Regions from separate parts of the Paenalkalicoccus suaedae genome, predicted to be linked through region 2. Evidence: riboswitches for the same ligand, from Rfam matches in the RefSeq annotation. Region 2 holds a riboswitch; each other region holds the start of a gene.

Region 1 (6,618 bases), 1.3 Mb from region 2:
CCTAGTGTTAATTCCCCGTATTCATTTGACGCCTCTGATTCGTCCGATCCACAGGCTGCTAGTAAAGAAAATGTAGCAACAGTTGGTAAAAGTAGTAGTGATTTTTTCATCCATAATCGCTCCCTTAATATTTTTTAGATATACGCTTCGCAAATCGATCTCCACCAAACTGGATAAGTTGGACAAGAAGAACGAGTAAGATAATCGTTGTGAACATGATGACATTATCATAACGGTAGTAGCCGTATCGGATCGCTAGGTCACCAACGCCACCTCCACCAATCGTGCCAGCCATCGCAGAATAACTAATTAAGCTGACAGCGGTTATCGTGAGACCAGTAATGAGAGTTGGCGTCATTTCAGGTAAAATAATGTCTCGGATGATAAGCCATGGAGAGGCGCCGGTTGCAACAGCTGCTTCAATGACGCCAGGATCAATGTCACGAGCGGCGCTCTCCACGATGCGAGCGTAAAAAGGAATCGCTGCAACGGATAGGGCGACGGATGCAGCTACTGGACCAATCGTTGTCCCTAGTAAAAAGTGCGTAAATGGGATTAAAAATACTAACAGAATGATAAAAGGAATAGACCTAATTAAGTTAACAACCACGCCAGCACCTTGGCGCACCCAAGAGTTTTCTAAGATTAGCCCTCGATCCGTCACATAAAGCAGAATCCCAAGAGGTAACCCTAAAAAGAAGGCGGCTGAGAGAGAAATACCGACCATTAATAATGTTTCAAGGAAAGCTGCGTTAAGCTCTGGCAAAAGCTGTAGAATCGAGTCCATTCGCAATCACCTCCGTTTTACTTACCTGATTTTCTAAATACGTCACAGCTCGACGAATCTCATGCGCATCACCTTGAAGCTCCATAATGAATACGCCAAGCGGCTTATCTTGGATATACTCGACCTTCCCGTGCAAAATATTCCCCTTTACTTTAAAGGTTTGAAGCATCGTCGAGACGATTGCCTCAGAGGCTAAATGGCCTCTAAAGGTTAATTTAATGACATGACCTGTTAATTCATTCACAAGCTTTTCTGGGAGAGAAAAATGTAGAACGGTATCAATGAAGGAGGCTGTTAGCTCCTCTTTAGGATTGGCAAAGACGTCGTAGGTGTTCCCAGACTCAATGATTTGCCCACGCTCCATAATCACACACGTATCACAAATCTCTTTTACTACTTCCACCTCATGCGTAATAAGGACGATCGTTAACTGGAGCTTTTGATTCAACTCTTTTAATAGAGCTAAAATAGACTGCGTCGTTTTTGGATCAAGGGCAGAGGTTGCCTCGTCGCAAAGTAAAATACTTGGATCGTTAGCAAGAGCTCTCGCAATACTCACACGCTGCTTTTGTCCACCACTTAGCTGACTGGGGTAGGCGTTCTCTTTATCTGCAAGACCAACGAGCGCAAGAAGCTCTCGAATACGCTGTTTGCGTAGCTTTTTCTCGTAGCCACTAGCTTTAAGCGCAAAATTAACGATTTGAGAAACAGATCTTGAGCTTGGTAGATTAAAATGCTGAAAAATCATGCCGATTGATTGTCGCGTTTTTCGAAGCTCGCTTTTGGATAACGTATGTAGCTCTACGCCATCTATAGATACTTCGCCGCTTGATGGTACTTCTAAATAATTTAAGCAACGTAGTAACGTACTTTTACCTGCACCGCTGTAGCCGACGATCCCACAGATGGAGCCCTTCTCAATGCGGAGGCTCACGTCATCGACTGCTACGATATCATTCTTATCCCCGTACTTTTTAGTCACGTGATCTAGCTGTATCATATCGCTCCTCCTTAGCTTAATGCCTGTTCGTGTTTAAATGATTTTGCGCGGTGAGTATCAGGAAGCTTGTTTCCTAGGTGAGGAAATAGCTTTTTTCTAAACGTGCCCTCCGCGTAATCCTGTTTGTAAATTCCTGAAGCCTGCAGTTTTGGCACGACTAATGAGACAAAATCCTCGAGGTCACTTGGAGTAACAAAGTGATTTAAATTAAATCCGTCGACATCGGACTCAGTAAAGAGCGTCTGTATTTCGGCTGCAACATGATCAGGGTCCCCTACGATAACTTGATTAGTAATACCATCGAAGCGTTTTAATGCTTCGCCAACTGTCAGAGCCTTTGCGTTATCCTTCGTTAAGGTGGCAGCTTTATAGTGACCACCCTCAGTTGGTTTATCATAGCTAAAAATATCATCGGGATCTTTGTCTTCGAATTCTGCGATGTCATAGCCACTAGCGCCAAACTGCGCTTTAGCGGCTAGCGAACTCCAGTGCTGATTATATTCCTCTAGCTTTTGCTCGGCATCCACTTTGGATTCTGCAACAATGACAGACAAGAACGAGAAGATAAGTACGTCCTCGCGCTTTCGTCCATGAGCTTCGACGCGCGTTTTTAAATCTGCTACGAGCTCTTTAACTTTAGCCGGAGTCGGCCCACCGACAAAAATACATTCTGCGTGCTTCGCGGCAAAGTCTCGACCACGGGCAGAAGTGCCAGCCTGGAATAAGACAGGTGTTCGTTGCAGAGATGGCTCTGACAAGTGAGGACCCTCAACCTTAAAGTAAGGACCTTCATGATTAATTTCGTGCACCTTATCAGGATCAATGTACACATCGGCTTGACGATCGTTCACAATCGCATCATCCTCCCAGCTCGTTTCCCAAAGCTTATAGGAGGTGTCTAAATAATCGTCCGCAATATCGTAGCGCTCATCGTGCTTGATCAGACCCTCAAGTCCGAAGTTTCTTGCTGCATTGGGCAAGTAGGAGGTGACGATATTCCATGCAACGCGACCATTTGTTAAATGATCGAGCGTAGAGAATCGTCTTGCGTTTGAAAATGGGTGCTCGTAGGTAGTGCTAACGGTGACGGCAAAGGAAAGGTGTTTCGTGACCGATGCCATTGCTGAAACTAGGAGGGCAGGGTCATTTATAGGTACTTGCATCGCTTGTTTGATGGATGGTGCTTTACTTTGTTGGTACACATCATAAACGCCAACGACGTCTGCAAAAAAGATAGCGTCAAACTTTCCTTTTTCGAGTAGTTTAGCAAGATCTGTCCAATAGGAAATATCTTTATAGCTATCTTGACGTTTGTTCTCAGGGTGCTTCCATAACCCGTGAGAATTATGCATCGCACTATTCATGTCAAACGCGTTTAGTCGTAATTGTTTTGTCATTGTGTGTTGGCCTCCTAAAATAAAATAAAAATGCGCCTGCCTTTTTCATCATGAAAAAAGCAGGCGCATTTACGCAGATCCGCTTTTCTCATCTTCCAGGCAATACGCCTGCTGGAATTGGCACGCCGCAAAGTTGCACGCTGCCGAGGTATCAAAGGGCCAGTCCCTCCACCTCTCTGGATAAGAAAAAATTGGGTTTTTTATGAAGTTGATGGTGTTCACTTTACTCTCACATCTCCGATCTGTCAACAGGGTTTTTCAAAATAGTTTGTCATTGACAGAATTTTCTTCGTCACGTACTATTAGTCTCATTCAACTCGAATAGGGGGCATAATCATGTCGATCAAAACGACTCAACTTATAGAAGAGGCACACATATTAAAAGAAAAATTTGCAGATCGAGCAGCATTTTACGATGAATCTGCGATGCTACCTGAAGAAAATATACGTGATTTAAAGAATGCATTCTTTTTGTCCATGACAGTGTCAGAGAGGGTAGGTGGCCATGGGTTAACGTTAGTACCAATGCTTGAAATTTTGACGACGCTAGCTGAAGGGGACGCGCCAACAGCTCTCTCCTTCGGATGGCATGCTGGCTACTGTTTAGAATTATCGGAGGATAGTATTTCTCCTAAGACAGAGAAGTTACTTACGACGATCGCCAAAGAGCAGGTGCTACTTAATCTCGCCCAAACGGAGAAGGCAACTGGGAGCCCAGCAAGAGGAGGTGCGCCTACTGTTAGTGCTGCGAGGCGTGACTCAGGGTGGGTCATTAATGGAACCAAAACGTTTACCTCATTCGCCAAAGCATTAGACTACGCGGTGATTTCTGCAACCGTTAAGGAGACAGGAGAGAAGGGCTTTTTTGTCATCGATATGACAAAACCTGGCGTAACGATTGAGGAGACGTGGGATAGTGTTAGTATGCGCGCGACGAGAAGCGACGATTTGGTGTTGACGGACGTTTTCGTAGAGGAAGATGCGTTACTTAAAACGGAGGCTTTAACGAGTCCTAAACCGCGCGGATGGTACCTACTCGTTCCGGCTGTATATTTAGGAGTCGCTAAGGCTGCGCGAGCGTATGCGAAAGAGTTTGCTAATTCTTATCAGCCTTCAACGTTGCCACATCCTATCGCAGAAGTTCCAGAAGTCCAGCGTAAGTTCGGAGAGATCGAGCTTGCTTTGTTTGAGGCAGAGACCTTACTTCATGCTACTGCGAGAAAATGGGAGGAGACAGATCTTCAATCTAGAGATGATCTTCGCGGCGACTTAGGAGCTACTAAAAAAATTGTTACGGAGAAAGCGAATATCATCGTGGATTTGGCTATGAAGGTCGTAGGTGCAAAAAGCTTATCTCAAAGCTGTCCTTTACAACGACATTTTAGAGATGTCCGAGCAGGTCTTCACAATCCGCCAGCAGAAGATTTAGTGATCAGTCAATTAGGTAAAAATATATTAAAATAGTTTTAAAGAGGGTAGAAGCTAGTTTGATGGCTTCTATCTTTTTTTGTGAAGGTAAAAGAATTTGGTCATTAGATGTTAGGTGTTTTAGCGTGAGGAAGGAAGATATTCGCGCGGGTGTAGATGAGAGTCACTTGCAGTTGAGATAACATGCCGCTCGATTCGGTTGTCTGGTTACCGAATCGCATTTTCGGATAACCAAAGGGGGAAAGCGGATAATCGAAAGGTAAAAGCGGATAATCAAAGCAATTCACCAATTAATCGCTCCTCGTTTCGAATTAACCACTTGATATTCATCACAAAGTTTGGACAAAATAATCTTTCTGTCCACATACAAAAACCCGTCTCCAATTAGGAGACGGGCCAAATGGTAACTTACTTCGTCGTTTGTAGCTTTGAAGCAACGTACTCATCATACGTCATTTCTTTATCGATAACACCTTCATCTTGAATATCGATGATGCGATTTGCAATCGACTGGTTGAACTGGTGGTCATGAGAAGCAAACATTAACACACCTTTAAACTGGATAAGTCCATTGTTAAGTGCTGTAATGGACTCTAAGTCTAAGTGGTTTGTTGGCTCGTCTAGTAGAAGTACGTTAGATCCGCTTAGCATCATCTTAGAGAGCATGCAACGTACTTTTTCTCCCCCAGATAAAACGCTTGGGCTCTTTTTCGCTTCTTCACCAGAGAAGAGCATACGTCCTAAGAAGCCACGAATGAAGCTTTCAGACTGATCTTCTGGTGAATAAGGGCGTAGCCAATCAATAAGAGAAGGATCATTCGAATTCTCGAAGAACTCACTGTTATCCTTCGGGAAGTAAGATTGAGTCGTTGTTAGACCCCACTTAAAGCTTCCGCTATCTGGCTCTACTTCACCCATTAAAATTTGCATGAGTAGCGTTTTCGCTTGTTCGTTAGAACCAACTAAAGCGACTTTGTCTTCGCGGTTTAAACTAAAGCTCACATTATTTAAAAGCTGCTTTCCGTCAACCGTTTTAGAAATGTTCTCAACAACTAATACGTCATTCCCAATTTCGCGTTCTGGTTTAAACGCAATATATGGGTATTTACGAGATGAAGGACGAATGTCTTCAAGCTCAATTTTATCAAGGAGCTTTTTACGAGAAGTCGCCTGTTTCGATTTCGAAGCGTTTGCCGAGAATCGTGCAACAAAGGACTTAAGCTCATCAATTTTTTCTTCCTTCTTTTTATTACGCTCCTGAGCCATCTTTTGAGCAAGTTGACTAGACTCGTACCAGAAGTCATAGTTACCAACGTAAATCTGGATTTTACTAAAGTCTAAATCGGCAATGTGCGTACATACGTTATTTAAAAAGTGTCTATCGTGAGAAACTACAATAACAGTATTTTCGAAAGAAGCAAGGAAATCCTCGAGCCACGTGATGGCTTCGATATCAAGTCCGTTTGTAGGCTCATCGAGTAAAAGAACGTCAGGACTACCGAATAGCGCTTGAGCTAAAAGGACTTTTACCTTTTGCCCCTCTGTAAGCTCAGACATTTTTGCTTGGTGAAGCTCATCCGCAATGCCAAGTCCTTGGAGAAGAACCGCAGCGTCAGATTCTGCTTCGTACCCGTTCATTTCAGCAAATTCACCTTCAAGCTCAGCGGCACGCATACCGTCTTCATCTGAGAAATCTGGCTTCATGTAAATGGCATCTTTTTCCTTCATCACTTCATACAGTCGCTCGTGACCGATCATGACCGTATCTAGAACAACTTCATCCTCATAGGCAAAGTGATCCTGCTTTAAAACAGCTAATCGTTCGTTTTTACCTAAAGAAACATTTCCTGTTTGTGGCTCTAACTCACCAGAAAGAATTTTTAGAAACGTGGATTTCCCCGCGCCGTTTGCACCAATCAATCCGTAACAGTTACCTGGATTAAATTTAATATTTACCTCTTCAAAAAGCTTTTTATCGCCAAAGCGAAGGCTTACATCAGTTGCTT
Region 2 (6,618 bases):
AGGGGTAGCCACCCTTCTACAAAAAGAAGGCCCTTCCCTTTCGAATTTTTTAAATCAAACGCAGAGCTGGCAGACCCGAAGGACATTCGGAGACAATCCATAGGGGAAAGAGGTCTTTGAGATCCCGCAGGAGGCGCTAAGGGTAAGGCGGCAGCCGCACCCTGCCGACGAGGAAGCTCAAAGACCGGCCCTATGGATGTCGTAGAATGTCTGGAGGGCTGACAGCTCGAAGAGCTGATTTAAACTAGTTAGTACTTGGTCATTTTAGTCCAAAGGACTGTTCTTAAAACTAGTTAGCCCTTAAGCAACAAGCCCTAAGAACTCCTCTATAAAACCCGAACCACCCTATGCCATCTTCACCCGATTTTCTGCAAAACGCTTGGTCCAAAGCATCGCCGCAAAAAACACTACAGCCGCCAGGACCGCCACGATCGCGTCAGACACGAAATGGTAGTCGAAGTACACGCGACTTGTCGCAACGGACGCGACAACGAACAAAAGTGCCGCTCCTGCTACGAGTCTCATCGCTCCTGTTTTAAGCACGAACCTAAACAGCACATATCCAACGACCAGCGCTAAAATCGTCGCACGCATCGTATGTCCACTCGGAAAGCTGTAGGATTCCATTTCAAACGAGAAACCAAACGCCTCGATCATCCGCTCCTCGCCTGGGCGCTCACGTCCGACGATCAGCTTCAACATAAAATTCGTTGCCACACCACCGTAAATCGTGATGTTCAGCCAAATAACTTCACGTACTCGCTTCATCAAAACGAGTACGCCTGATAATACAACAGAGACGATCACTGTGAGCTCCACGCTCCCGAACGTCGCTGCTGCCTGCAAAAATTCCGTCATGCTCATGTCCTGTTTCCCCTCTAAGAACCTTCTCTATTTCTATTACGCAAAAGCTTGTACGCCAAACACGAAGTGTAGCAGTAAAAAGAATACGATCATCATAACCATCCCGATACCAAGTCCTCGTAGTGCTTCGGAGAACCCGTCGTCAAACGGTTTATCGTCTTTTTTCTGGCTCATCGCTCATCCCTCTTTTCTCACCAAAGTCGGATATAAAACGAATTTGATAAGAGTGAGTTAGAGCGCGCTCTCCGCGAGGTAGGACATGCGAATTGCCTTTTTGTACGCTTCATTCCACTCAGCAGTGAGGTGCTCGCGGAGTTTGTGAGCGTCATCCACGACTTCCCCTCTTACCTGCTCCTCTAGTGGCGAAAATAATTTGGCATCGTCCGATCTCGAGGTGGTCGTACCCTCTTGATCGTCATCAATAAGCCATGCGCTGATGCTATCGTCCGACGAGGAGATGGCAGTGGCCGTTTGTGCGTTCAACGGGTCTACGAGTAGTGTGCTCATAATCATGATAAACGCAATAAATCGTAGCATCCTCCTGCCACCTCCCTCTTGATAAAGTAGCTTAATCATAGTGATGTTGTCACATTTTGTAAAGCCACTTTTTCATTATTCCATTATTTTACGCAAGTTATGCGCAGATCCGCTGCGACAGCTCCTTATAAAAGCCCATCACATCGCTCCCCTTCGTGAACTGTAGCTGATGATTCCCAGACTTTGTTGCAATTTCGATTGTGTTTGAAAAGGATAGGAACCCAGTCTTCTCTATCGCAATTTCCTCTATTTTAGAAAATGGAATTGTCACTACGACAGAGCGCGACTTCGACATAATCGAACGGTCTACAAATAAGACGCGATGCGACGTCAACGCCACAAAATCAACCATCAGCCCATACGTGCTGTGGAGCTCTTCTCCTTCAAATAGGAATTCCTGTACTTGGTCGTGGTGCTTTGATTTATTGTCCCCTTTGAAAAAATTCATTCATTTCGTCCTCCTTCTACTTTCTCTTAGCCTTGTTTGTCGTTAAGAGGTCGCGGTACGTTACATGATTAAACACCATTTCTGCATGTTCCCATGCGCGCTTTCAACCAACAAAAATAAGAGTTTCACAGTACGCATCAAACGCACCGCTACTCCTCTCATTCACCCTTACCCTCTTAATAAAACCCCACCGGATCATGGTTTGACTCGTTCCACTCATCACGCTTCTTTTTTCGATTATCATTTTGTAACTGACTACACAATTCATCAATATCAACCTTTTCTTCATAGTGCCATTGGAGTGCAGCTGACGTATACAGTTCATTTAATTGCGCAAATGAGAGCCCGTCTGTCTTTTCTACTAAAAGCTCCACTTGATCTTCGGTTAAGAAACGATCGAAACGTTTAACTTTTGCGTACTGACTTCGAAGCTCTTTGCCGGGAAGCTTCAGCTCATACGAGCGATCGAAGCGACCAGCACGGTTTACTAAGGCAGGATCAATTTTCTCCGGATAGTTTGTTGTACCAACTAAAAAGACCCCTTCTTTAGATGTTGATCCGTCTAGTGTATTAAGAAATACAGAACGTACGTCTAGTGGCATCGAGTCCAAGTCTTCAATAACAAGTACCATCGGCGTTAACTTCGCCACCTTCTGGAATACTTCCATTACGGTGTAGCTCGATGTGTGTTCTGTAATCTGCCAGTACACGACAGGAGCCTCTACACTTCCTGCTATTGATTTAACAAGCGTAGTCTTCCCGTTTCCAGGGTGCCCGTATAGTAAAATGCCTCTTTTATAAGGAATATCATACGTCTTAAAAAAGGAACCATCCTCTAGAAAGAATTGATCGATAGAACGATAAATTTCCTCTTTTAGTCCTGCTTCTAATAAAACATCTTCTCTTAATACAGCTGTTGTAATTTGTTCTCGTCGTTCCTCTACTCCATTTAATGTATCAATGAGCATAGACATGTGCGCCTTACTATATATACGATTTTGTTTGTATACATAATGAAGGAAGCGTTTGACGGCTGTTTGTGACGTGGAAAAAACGAAGCTTTGCTCATAGTTCATATGCTCACGAAAAATCGGAATTCTAACTAGAGCAACCTCAAAATCAGGATAGTAGTAAACCGAATTATCAATATTCAGGTTAGAGTTTACCCGCAGACGATCTTCCTCTATCTCCGTTGTAACCTTAAATGCTTCAACTGACTCAAAAACATATGTAACAAATTCTACGTTCGCGTTATGCTTAATATCATCTTGGAGCACTTTCCAAATATCCACAAGTTCCTCTTGGAGAGAAAATTGATAGAAAGTATGTCCAAATTCAGTAAACAAGTGTTCACTCACACCCTCAAGCGCAACCGCATGTTCTCTGTAATTTATCATATCTTTTATTCGCGTATTTGACTTATTGAAGAGAAACGAATCCATAGTAACCACTCCTTAAATGGGAAGTATAATTGGCTGGTACTCTCATAATAGCATGAATATGGGTTTTGATTCTCCATTCGTGCGACTCTCTCAAGATTTTCCTCAATAAGCAGTTGACATTTTAAGGATACTAAGATAGAGTACTGATTATCGAATCGAACACATACACTCTTATCCAGAGAGGCGGAGGGATTGGCCCTACGAAGCCTCGGCAACAGGCCGCATGCGGTACTGTGCCAAGTCCAGTAGCGTTTGTGCTACAAAGATAAGAAGAGATAGTAGTCAACTACCCTCTTCTTGTGAAGTGGGCTTTTTTATATGCTCGAATCGAAAACTGAATACCTTATCCAGAGAGGGGAAGGGACTGGCCCAATGAACCCTCGGCAGCAGGCTACTTGTAGCACTGTGCCAAATCCAGCAGGCGAAAGCCTGACAGATAAGACGCATGTTTGCCGCTTCTTATCGGACGAAGAAGTGGCTTTTTTGCGTACCTAGGGAGGAAAAGAACATGAATGCCTCACAGGAAAGCACAAAGCAACAGCTCATTACACGGTTGCTCGAAGCAGGTCACTTTAAGATCGGTAACCAACAACTATATGAGCTAACGGTGGAGGAATTACGCCAAGCACTAAACCAAACAGAGGAGGTTCGCCTACGATGAGTGAGAGCACCACAAAAGAATCGTATGTCCAGTCCGTCTTAAAACAAATTGAGTTTGGCACAGTAACAGTAACTGTGCACAATGGGGAAATCACCCAGGTAGACGTAACCGAGAAAAAACGATTTCCGAATCAGAAAAAAACAAACTAGCTGCTGATCTGACGACAGAAGGCACCTACCCCCAACACATAGGGGGAGGTGCCTTTTTGCGTCCCAGCAGACTTTTAGTAAAAAGGAGCACATGCATTGATTACATTCGATGAAGTCACAAAAAGCTTTACCACAAATGGAAAGGACATCCTTGCCGTCGATGACGTGTCCTTGACCGTGAATAAAGGAGAAATATTTGGCATTATCGGCTTCAGTGGAGCGGGTAAAAGCACGCTACTTAGACTCGTTAACTTACTCGAAAGCCCAACAAAAGGTCGCATCCTCATTGGCGATCAAGACATTCAGTCATTAAAACCACGGGATCTTCGTCGCCAACGTCAGCAAATCGGCATGATCTTTCAAAACTTTAACCTATTTTCGTCACGGACGGTTTTTGGCAATGTTGCTTATCCACTACGACTTGCACGAAAACCAAAACGAGAAGTGACGCGCATCGTCAACGACATGCTCGACTTTGTCGGATTAAAGGACAAAGCCGATCATTATCCTGAGCAACTGTCTGGCGGTCAAAAGCAACGCGTTGGCATTGCTCGTGCGCTAGCCACGTCACCGGAATTCCTTATCTGTGACGAAGCAACGTCTGCACTTGATCCTGATACAACCGATGATATTCTTCGCTTATTAAAAAAGGTGAATGAAGAATACGGCATCACAATTCTTCTCATCACGCACGAGATGCACGTGATTAAAACGATTTGCGATCGTGTTGCAGTCATGGAGAATGGTCGCGTGATTGAGAGTGGAAATGTATTCAACGTTTTTTCGAATCCACAAACAGCCACGACAAAGAATTTTATTAGCTCTGTATTAAATGATCGACTATCTATTAAGCTATTAACGCATTTACGCAATAGCCATACTAACCCTCTTTATCGGGTCATTTTTAAAGGCGAATCAACCAATCAACCATTATTATCAAAGGTTACACGTAAGTACGATCTAGATTTTAATATTGCTTATGGCAGTGTCAATGAGTTACAGGATCAGCTTTACGGCAACTTAATTGTCGAGTTTATCGGTGATCCAATCGCGGTTCAGCGAGCCATAGAAGAGCTCGCAACAACCGTCGAGATTCGGGAGGTGATCAATCATGGGAGTTGATTGGAGTACGTTTTGGCTCAGGGTTGTGGAGGCGACCGGTGAGACGATTACGATGGTCCTCTTCACACTCGCCTTCGCCAGTATCTTCGGCGTCGCGATCGGTCTCACCTTATATGTCACGCGTGAGGACAATATTTTAGAAAATAAAGTCGTATTCTTTTTCATCAATGTGTTAATCAACATCATTCGCCCAATTCCGTTTATTATCTTTCTCGTCGCTATTACACCTTTAACGAGATTGGTAATGGGTACAACGATTGGAACGACAGCAGCCATCTTTCCTATGACAATTGCTGCTTCGTTCGGGATCGCCCGCATTGTGGAAAATAACCTTGTTGCGATTGATCCAGGCTTAATTGAAGCCGCAAAAGCAATGGGTGCATCCCCTTTTCAAATTATTTATGGTGTCCTCATTCCAGAGACACTCGGTCCACTTATTTTGGGACTAACCTTTGTGACAGTTGCCTTAATCGACTTTTCTGCTATGGCAGGGATTGTTGGGGGTGGCGGTTTAGGAGACCTCGCCATGACTTACGGCTACCATCGCTTTGACGCGTCTGTCATGTTTGTCACCGTCGCTATACTCATTATTTTAGTACAAATCGCACAGTTTGCCGGAAACAAATTATCACGAAAATTCTTAAGAAGATAGGGAGAGATTAATCATGAGAAAAGCAGCATTTTTAACAGGGGCACTTACACTTTTACTAGTAGCATGTGGAGAATCACAAGCATCGGAGGACCGCATAGAAGTCTCGATCGGCGTAACAGGTGCAGACGGTCAGTTCTGGAATTTAATTTCAGACCGTGCTGCAGAGGAAGGTATCGATATCGAGCTAATCGAATTTGCAGACTACGCATTACCTAACACGGCTCTTGTGAATGGAGAGATTGATCTCAACTCGTTCCAGCACTTAGCTTTCCTAAGCCAATACAACGCGGAGTACGATGAAACGATCACGCCAATCGGCTCTACCGTTATTGCACCTCTTGGACTATACTCAACCAACCATGAGTCAATCGAGGATATTCCTGATGGCGGCGAAATCGCGCTACCAAACGACCCCGCTAATACGGGACGAGGCCTCAAAGTGCTTGAGAGCGCAGGCTTAATCACCCTTCGTGAGGATGTAGGGCTTTATCCGACCGTCGATGATATTGAGGAAAATCCAAAGAATCTAGAATTTGTATTAGTCGTTGCGCAACAAACACCACGAGTGTTACCTGACGTTGCCGGCTCTATTATCAATAGTGGAATTGCCACACAGGCAGATATTTTCTTAGACGAAGCACTCGTACACGATGATCCATACAGTGACGAAGCAGCGCCTTATATTAACGTTTTTGCGACACGCGCAGAGGAGAAAGACAACGAAGCCTACCATACTATTGCTC
Region 3 (6,618 bases), 1.7 Mb from region 2:
TCTAACGTGAAGGGCTTGGAGGATAAGTGATGCACAAAGGATGAGCGCAGGTAGGGCATCTCAATTCGATTCGTGCGGAAGCGCCACTGCGCCAGCGGCTCACCGTGTGGATCAATAATCCGTAGGTTTTGGACTGAAACAATGTTGTGCTCGAGTAAGTGGACGGCAGTTGTGATCCCTTGTATTCCGCCACCAATAATCGTCCATGTATGAGTCATTCTTCATCATCCTTTTTAATTCGTAATCATTACGGTTTATATTAATAGGAAAGGTTACGATTTGCAAGGGCTCTATGCAAAATAGATGATGAAAGGGCACTTTTTAAGGTACACTGGAAATGAAATAGGCTAAAAAGGAGTCGATGAATAATGACAGTAACGTTTTATCAATACCCAGCGTGTAGCACATGTAAAAAGGCAGAGAAGTGGTTGAAGGACAACGATGTCTCCTACGAATCGGTTCATATCGTAGAAGATACGCCTTCAAAAGAGACGCTTCGCGAGCTTGTATCTAAAAGTGACCAGCCGATCAAAAAGTTTTTCAACACGAGTGGAAAGAAATATCGCGAGCTTGGGCTTAAGGATAAGGTGCAATCTGCCGACGAAGACGAGCTTTTAGAGATCCTAGCATCGGACGGAATGTTAATTAAGCGCCCGCTTGCGACGGACGGCAAGAACGTCACGATCGGGTTTAAAGAGGATATCTATGAGGAAATGTGGAAGTAGTAGGATAGAAGGTTGTTCTTCCATTATCGCTATATTATAGTGGAAGAGTGAATCAATCTACATAGCACAAAGCTGAAGGAGGATGTACACATGAGCGTACCAAAGGATTTCAAGTATTCAGAAGAGCACGAGTGGGTCAAACAAGAGGGCGAGTCTGTACGAATCGGTATCACAGATTTTGCACAGGACGAGCTAGGTGACATCGTCTTTGTCGAGCTACCAGAAGTAGGCGACGAAGTAAAAGCCGACGAGCCTTTCGGAAGCGTCGAATCTGTTAAAACTGTTTCAGAACTATATGCACCGGTTTCCGGTAAAGTAGTTGAGATCAACGAGGAGCTTGAAGATTCTCCTGAGCTAGTAAACGAATCTCCATACGAAAAAGCATGGATGATCGTAGTAGAGCCATCTGACAGCGGCGAGCTTGACAAGCTGATGGATGCAGAAGCATATGAGCAATTAATCGATGAAGACTAAGTAACGCATGGCGCCCCTAGTGGGCGCTTTTTGTTTTGAAGGTGGGATTACCTCCGGTCCTCCCACGCTCAAAGTTCAAATTGTCTAAATGCCACCTAGTTTCGTTAAGTTTTCTTAGCTTCACAAGGGTAGAGGAGTCAGCTCTACGAACACCCTTCGACATTAGCAGGGTCTGAATCTAAGCCTACTCGTCGGGCAGGAGTCGACTGTCGTCTCTTCCTGAACGCCCTTCTGCGTGGTCTTATCTCCAGCCTATTCCTGCTAATTGTCTCCGGGTATTCTCCGAGTCTGCCTCCTCTAGAGCTTCTAGATGATAAGAGTAAATTTAAATACAAAAGCCGATCTTAGCAGAATAGAATGCAAGATCTAAACCATAGTATCAAAGTGAAAAGTTCTTAAATTGCACAAACGTTGTGTTAGAGCAATTCTTGCTCACGGTACATTTCTCTTGTATATGGTACATAAATATTTTATACGGTACATAAATCTCGCACAGCGTACATTTCCTAAAGAAAATAAGCCTCAACGTACATTCATTCCGAATACGGTACATTCATTCCGAATACGGTACATTTATTTTTTATACGGTACATAAAAATCTTCATTGCTAAAAAGTCACTTATCTACAACCATATACTTAAAAAGAAAAGCTTTTCAACAAAGAGAAAGGCTCTTTATCTATGCCTTTTTTAAATCAAACGCAGAGCTGGCAGACCCGGAGGACATTCGGAGACAATCCATAGGGGAAAGAGGTTTTTGAGATCCCACAGGAGGCGCTTAGGAGGAGACGACAGTCGAGTCCTGCCGACGAGGAAGCTCAAAGACCGGCCCTATGGATGTCGTAGAGTGTCCGGAGGGCTGACAACTCGGAGAGAAGATTTAAACTAGTTAGCACTCCAGCAATTTCAGCTCGAAGAGCTGAGAAGGTATTTGTATTTAACTAGTTGACACTTCACATCCAAGCTATACAAAATCCCAAAACTACCTTATTATTTAGAGAGACGAACTAATTCGATAAACATAGCACAGGAGGCAACAATGGGATCACTAGCTGGTGATTGGCGCGACCAATTTAAACAGTACAACAAAAACGTCCGTTTATTCTTACTAAGCTCCATCCTCGTAAACATCGGGATGGGCATCTTTATGATCATCTACAACTACTACATACGAGAGCTCGGCTTTAATGATCAAACAAACGGGTCCGTCATCGCCATGCAGGCAACCGCAACTGCGATCACTTTATTACCTATTGGTATCCTTAGTGACCGAACGGGCCGTAAAAAAATCATTTTAATAGGCACCATTTTTGCAGGAGTCAGTCTCTTCGTGCGCGCGATGGTGGGGGCTGAGTCCCTTCTCCTAAGCGGAGCGTTCATGACGGGACTCTTCATGGCCTTTATTCAAGTCACAGCCATTCCCTTACTTGCTGAAAACTCAACGGAAAAGCAGCGCGTTCATTTGTTCAGCTTTAACTTTGCCGTCATTATGATTGCAAATGTTATCGGAAATTTACTTGGAGGCTCGTTAAGTGATTTCTTCATTTTTCTCTTCCAAGTATCGGAGCTTTGGAGTATCCGATTGACATTATTAATTGGAGCAACGTTTTATATAGCTGCGATTATTCCAATTACAAAAATCCGCGAAGAGCGCAAGATTCGAACAGCGAATGTTCAGAAGAAATCCTTCCGCCAACTTTTTCAAACGAATCGGAAAGGGCTTAAAATTATTATGCTGTTTGCGGTGGCGCAGATTATTATTGGCTTTGGATCAGGGCTCGTGATTCCGTATTTGAACTTATATTTTGTCGATCGATTTGATGCGTCGTATACGTCTGTCGGACTGATTCTCTCGTCTGGACAGCTGATGACGGCGATTGCGATGATGATCGGACCGGCGGTAGTGAAGCGGCTTGGTGAGGTGCGGGCCGTTGTGCTTCTGCAGCTCATGTCAATTCCGTTCTTGCTTATTACTGCCTTTACGGAGCAGCTCTGGCTTGCAGTGTTTGGCTTCCTATTCAGACAAGCGCTGATGAACGCCGGGAATCCGATTCAGATGTCTCTGATGATGCGGAGCGTCGATGATTCGATCAAGGGCCTCGCGAATTCTGTTGGTCAAGCGGTATTCCAGCTCGGCTGGGCGGTCATGGGTCCAGTTTCGACCACGATTGTCCTGGTCTATGGCGCTTACAACGGCTATGCAATCGTGTTTAGTATCACCGCAGGACTGTATATTTTAGGCACGACGTATTTCTTCCTTGTCTTCCGTCATAATAAGCCCACTTCTTAGGGGAGAAACCTCGTAGGAAAAGCGTAGACACATTTCTGAAAACGAACGATGTTTTTTGTTGACAGAACGAATAGGGAATGATAATATCCATATCAGACTAATAAACGAATAAAGATATCTTCTTATCCAGAGAGGTGGAGGGACTGGCCCTATGAAACCCGGCAACCATCAAGCATTCGCTTGGAAGGTGCCAATTCCAACAAAGCGTGTGCTTTGAAAGATGAGAGGAAGGCTTTTTACTTTTAAGTAAACCCTTCTGTTCATCTATATGACAGAAGGGTTTTTTCGTATCCTTACGAGGATTTTTTTATTCGGTTGACGCGTCTATGCGTTAAACGAATATTGATTACAGTTATTGTGGAAGGATGGACGACGTTGATTACTTTATCAAAAATAGCAAAGACATTCCGTACTCGTGACGGAAATGTGACAGCTGTCGATAATATTGATTTAACGATCGATAAAGGCGAAATCTACGGCATCATTGGCTACAGTGGTGCAGGTAAAAGTACCCTTATTCGACTGCTAAATATGCTTGAGGCACCAACATCCGGTACTGTATCGGTTGCTGGGAAAGAAATGAATAAGCTTTCTAAAAGACAGCTCAGACAAGCAAGACAGGAGATCGGGATGATCTTCCAGCATTTTAATCTCTTATGGTCACGAACTGTCGAAGAGAACATTGCGTTTCCTCTAGAGATTAAAGGGGTCTCAAAGGTTGATCAGAAGAAGAGAGTCGATGAGCTCATTAAGCTTGTAGGACTAGAAGGTAGAGGGGGATCCTATCCATCTCAGCTATCTGGAGGGCAAAAGCAGCGCGTCGGTATTGCGCGAGCACTAGCCAACAATCCTCAGGTGCTATTATGTGACGAAGCGACATCGGCACTTGATCCGAAGACAACAGACTCTATTTTAGAGCTACTAACGGATATTAATAAAAAGCTCGGATTAACGATCGTGCTCATCACACACGAGATGCACGTTATCCGGAAGATTTGTCACCAGGTTGCCGTAATGGAGCAAGGTAAAATTGTAGAAAGAGGTCCTGTATTGGATGTCTTCCGCAAACCACAGCAGGCAATGACAAAGGAATTCGTCAAGCAGGTTACTGAGCCTGAAGAGACAGAAGAAGCAATCAACCACCTCTTTAAAGAGGATGGGATTGGGCACGTGCTACAGCTTACATTTGTAGGCGGAGAAGCACAGCGACCACTCATTACGGACGTTGTTCGTAAATTTGATGTCTCCATTAGTATTTTGCAAGGAAAGATCTCGCAAACGCAAAACGGTCCTTACGGTTCTCTATTCATCAGTATGTCAGGTGACAAGAGCCAGGTTGATGGAGCTATTGCGTTTATCCAAGAGCAAAAAGTAGACGTGGAGGTGATCCACCATGGCTAACTTTTTACTAGGATCTGTATTTTTAGGTGATGTAAACTGGGAGAACATGTGGGATGCAACGCTTGAGACACTGTATATGTCTCTTATTGCACTCGTAGTTACATTTGTATTAGGGATTATGTTAGGGCTGCTTCTCTTCTTAACGAGTCGAGGACAACTTTGGCAAAATAAAGTAATAAACTTTGTGATCGGTGCTTATGTAAATATTTTTAGATCGATTCCGTTTATCATTTTAATTGTCTTATTAATTCCATTTACACGAACTATTTTAGGGACATTCTTAGGTCCCTCCGCCGCACTACCAGCGCTTATTATAGGAGCAGCACCATTCTACGCACGAATGGTAGAGATTGCGCTCCGTGAAATAGATAAGGGAGTTATTGAAGCCTCTAAATCAATGGGAGCTTCTAATGGACAAATTATTATGAAGGTTTTACTACCTGAATCCATGCCAGCCTTAGTATCTGGTATTACTGTAACAGCGATTGCGCTTGTCAGTTATACCGCAATGGCAGGGGTTATTGGAGCGGGTGGACTAGGTGACCTCGCATTCCGCGATGGTTTCCAACGAAACAATCCAGAGATTACGATTGTTGCAACGATTATCGTCCTAATAATCGTCTTTATTCTTCAGTTTATTGGCGATTATTTAACGAATAAAATTGATAAGCGATAAGCTTACAACACTTTTTAAGGGGGATTTATCCATGAAAAAAGCACTACAGGTAGCAGGAGTAGCATCATTATCAGTAGCATTCTTAGCGGCTTGCGGAGGGAACGACGCAAACGATACAAACGTAGAGAACGCACCAGCAAATAACGTGAACGACACTGCAGAAAACAATGCAGCGAATGAGCCAGCTGAAGACAATACAAACGAGCCGGCAGAGAACAATGCAAACGGTGAAGCATCAGAAGATTTAGGAACACTTGTGGTAGGTGCGTCTAACGTACCTCACGCAGAAATCTTAGAATTTGCTGCGCCTCTATTAGCAGAGCAAGGTGTAGAGCTTGAGATTCAATCTTTCAACGACTACATTCTTCCTAACCAAGCATTAAACGAAGGCGAACTGGATGCAAACTACTTCCAGCACATTCCTTATCTTGAGTCTCAAATCGAAGAATTTGGCTATGATTTCGTTAACGCTGGTGGAATTCACATCGAGCCAATCGGTATCTACTCTCAAGATTACGCAACACTAGAAGAGCTTCCTGAAGGAGCGGACATCATTATGTCAAGCTCGGTAGCTGACCACGGTCGTATTCTACGACTTCTTGAAGAAGAAGGACTTATCACTTTAGCAGAGGGCGTTGGCATTAACGCAACTTTAGATGATATTGAAGAAAATCCAAACAATTTTAACTTCCAAGATAACGTAGAAGCAGCTCTTCTACCAACGGCTTTCGAAAATAACGAAGGTGACGCGATTTTAATTAACTCTAACTATGCACTTGATGCAGGGTTAAACCCATTAGAAGATTCTATCGCAATTGAAGCTGGAGATTCTGAGAACCCATACGTAAACGTAATTGCTGTAAACAGCGGTGACGAAGATGATCCACGCGTTCAAACTCTTGTAGATGTATTACTATCTGACGAAGTACGTGACTTCATCCTTGAAGAATACAACAACGCAGTAGTACCTGCAGAGCAATAAAAAATAGTATGCAGCAACCTCGTTAGGATCTTTATCCTAGCGAGGTTGTTTTTTTGTTCAGCGATTTTGTG

What was found. Region 2 has a riboswitch for S-adenosylmethionine ahead of FLK61_RS02970 (Fur-regulated basic protein FbpA). Riboswitches for the same ligand answer to the same signal wherever they lie in the genome.
Region 1: linked by a shared signal. The riboswitch ahead of FLK61_RS09505 (LLM class flavin-dependent oxidoreductase) and the one ahead of FLK61_RS02970 (Fur-regulated basic protein FbpA) in region 2 are both predicted to bind S-adenosylmethionine.
Region 3: linked by a shared signal. The riboswitch ahead of FLK61_RS15090 (methionine ABC transporter ATP-binding protein) and the one ahead of FLK61_RS02970 (Fur-regulated basic protein FbpA) in region 2 are both predicted to bind S-adenosylmethionine.

Annotation. Positions count from the first base shown of each region.
Region 1 covers NZ_CP041372.2:1,767,709-1,774,326, forward strand. The annotation lists gene FLK61_RS09490 (MetQ/NlpA family ABC transporter substrate-binding protein) at 1-110, opposite strand, end outside; gene FLK61_RS09495 (methionine ABC transporter permease) at 125-787, opposite strand; gene FLK61_RS09500 (methionine ABC transporter ATP-binding protein) at 753-1,787, opposite strand; gene FLK61_RS09505 (LLM class flavin-dependent oxidoreductase) at 1,799-3,184, opposite strand; SAM riboswitch class I at 3,270-3,371, opposite strand; gene FLK61_RS09510 (acyl-CoA dehydrogenase family protein) at 3,521-4,648, shown strand; gene FLK61_RS09515 (ABC-F family ATP-binding cassette domain-containing protein) at 5,021-6,618, opposite strand, start outside.
Region 2 covers NZ_CP041372.2:488,204-494,821, reverse strand. The annotation lists gene FLK61_RS02995 (phosphatase PAP2 family protein) at 346-864, opposite strand; gene FLK61_RS02990 (hypothetical protein) at 901-1,038, opposite strand; gene FLK61_RS02985 (hypothetical protein) at 1,096-1,401, opposite strand; gene FLK61_RS02980 (PH domain-containing protein) at 1,499-1,849, opposite strand; gene FLK61_RS02975 (AAA family ATPase) at 2,026-3,291, opposite strand; SAM riboswitch class I at 3,460-3,563, shown strand; SAM riboswitch class I at 3,632-3,734, shown strand; gene FLK61_RS02970 (Fur-regulated basic protein FbpA) at 3,800-3,952, shown strand; gene FLK61_RS02965 (YezD family protein) at 3,949-4,101, shown strand; gene FLK61_RS02960 (methionine ABC transporter ATP-binding protein) at 4,198-5,223, shown strand; gene FLK61_RS02955 (methionine ABC transporter permease) at 5,213-5,875, shown strand; gene FLK61_RS02950 (MetQ/NlpA family ABC transporter substrate-binding protein) at 5,889-6,618, shown strand, end outside.
Region 3 covers NZ_CP041372.2:2,805,472-2,812,089, reverse strand. The annotation lists gene FLK61_RS15110 (FAD/NAD(P)-binding protein) at 1-218, opposite strand, end outside; gene FLK61_RS15105 (arsenate reductase family protein) at 369-725, shown strand; gene gcvH (glycine cleavage system protein GcvH) at 816-1,199, shown strand; gene FLK61_RS15095 (MFS transporter) at 2,238-3,488, shown strand; SAM riboswitch class I at 3,608-3,715, shown strand; gene FLK61_RS15090 (methionine ABC transporter ATP-binding protein) at 3,864-4,889, shown strand; gene FLK61_RS15085 (methionine ABC transporter permease) at 4,882-5,565, shown strand; gene FLK61_RS15080 (MetQ/NlpA family ABC transporter substrate-binding protein) at 5,597-6,547, shown strand.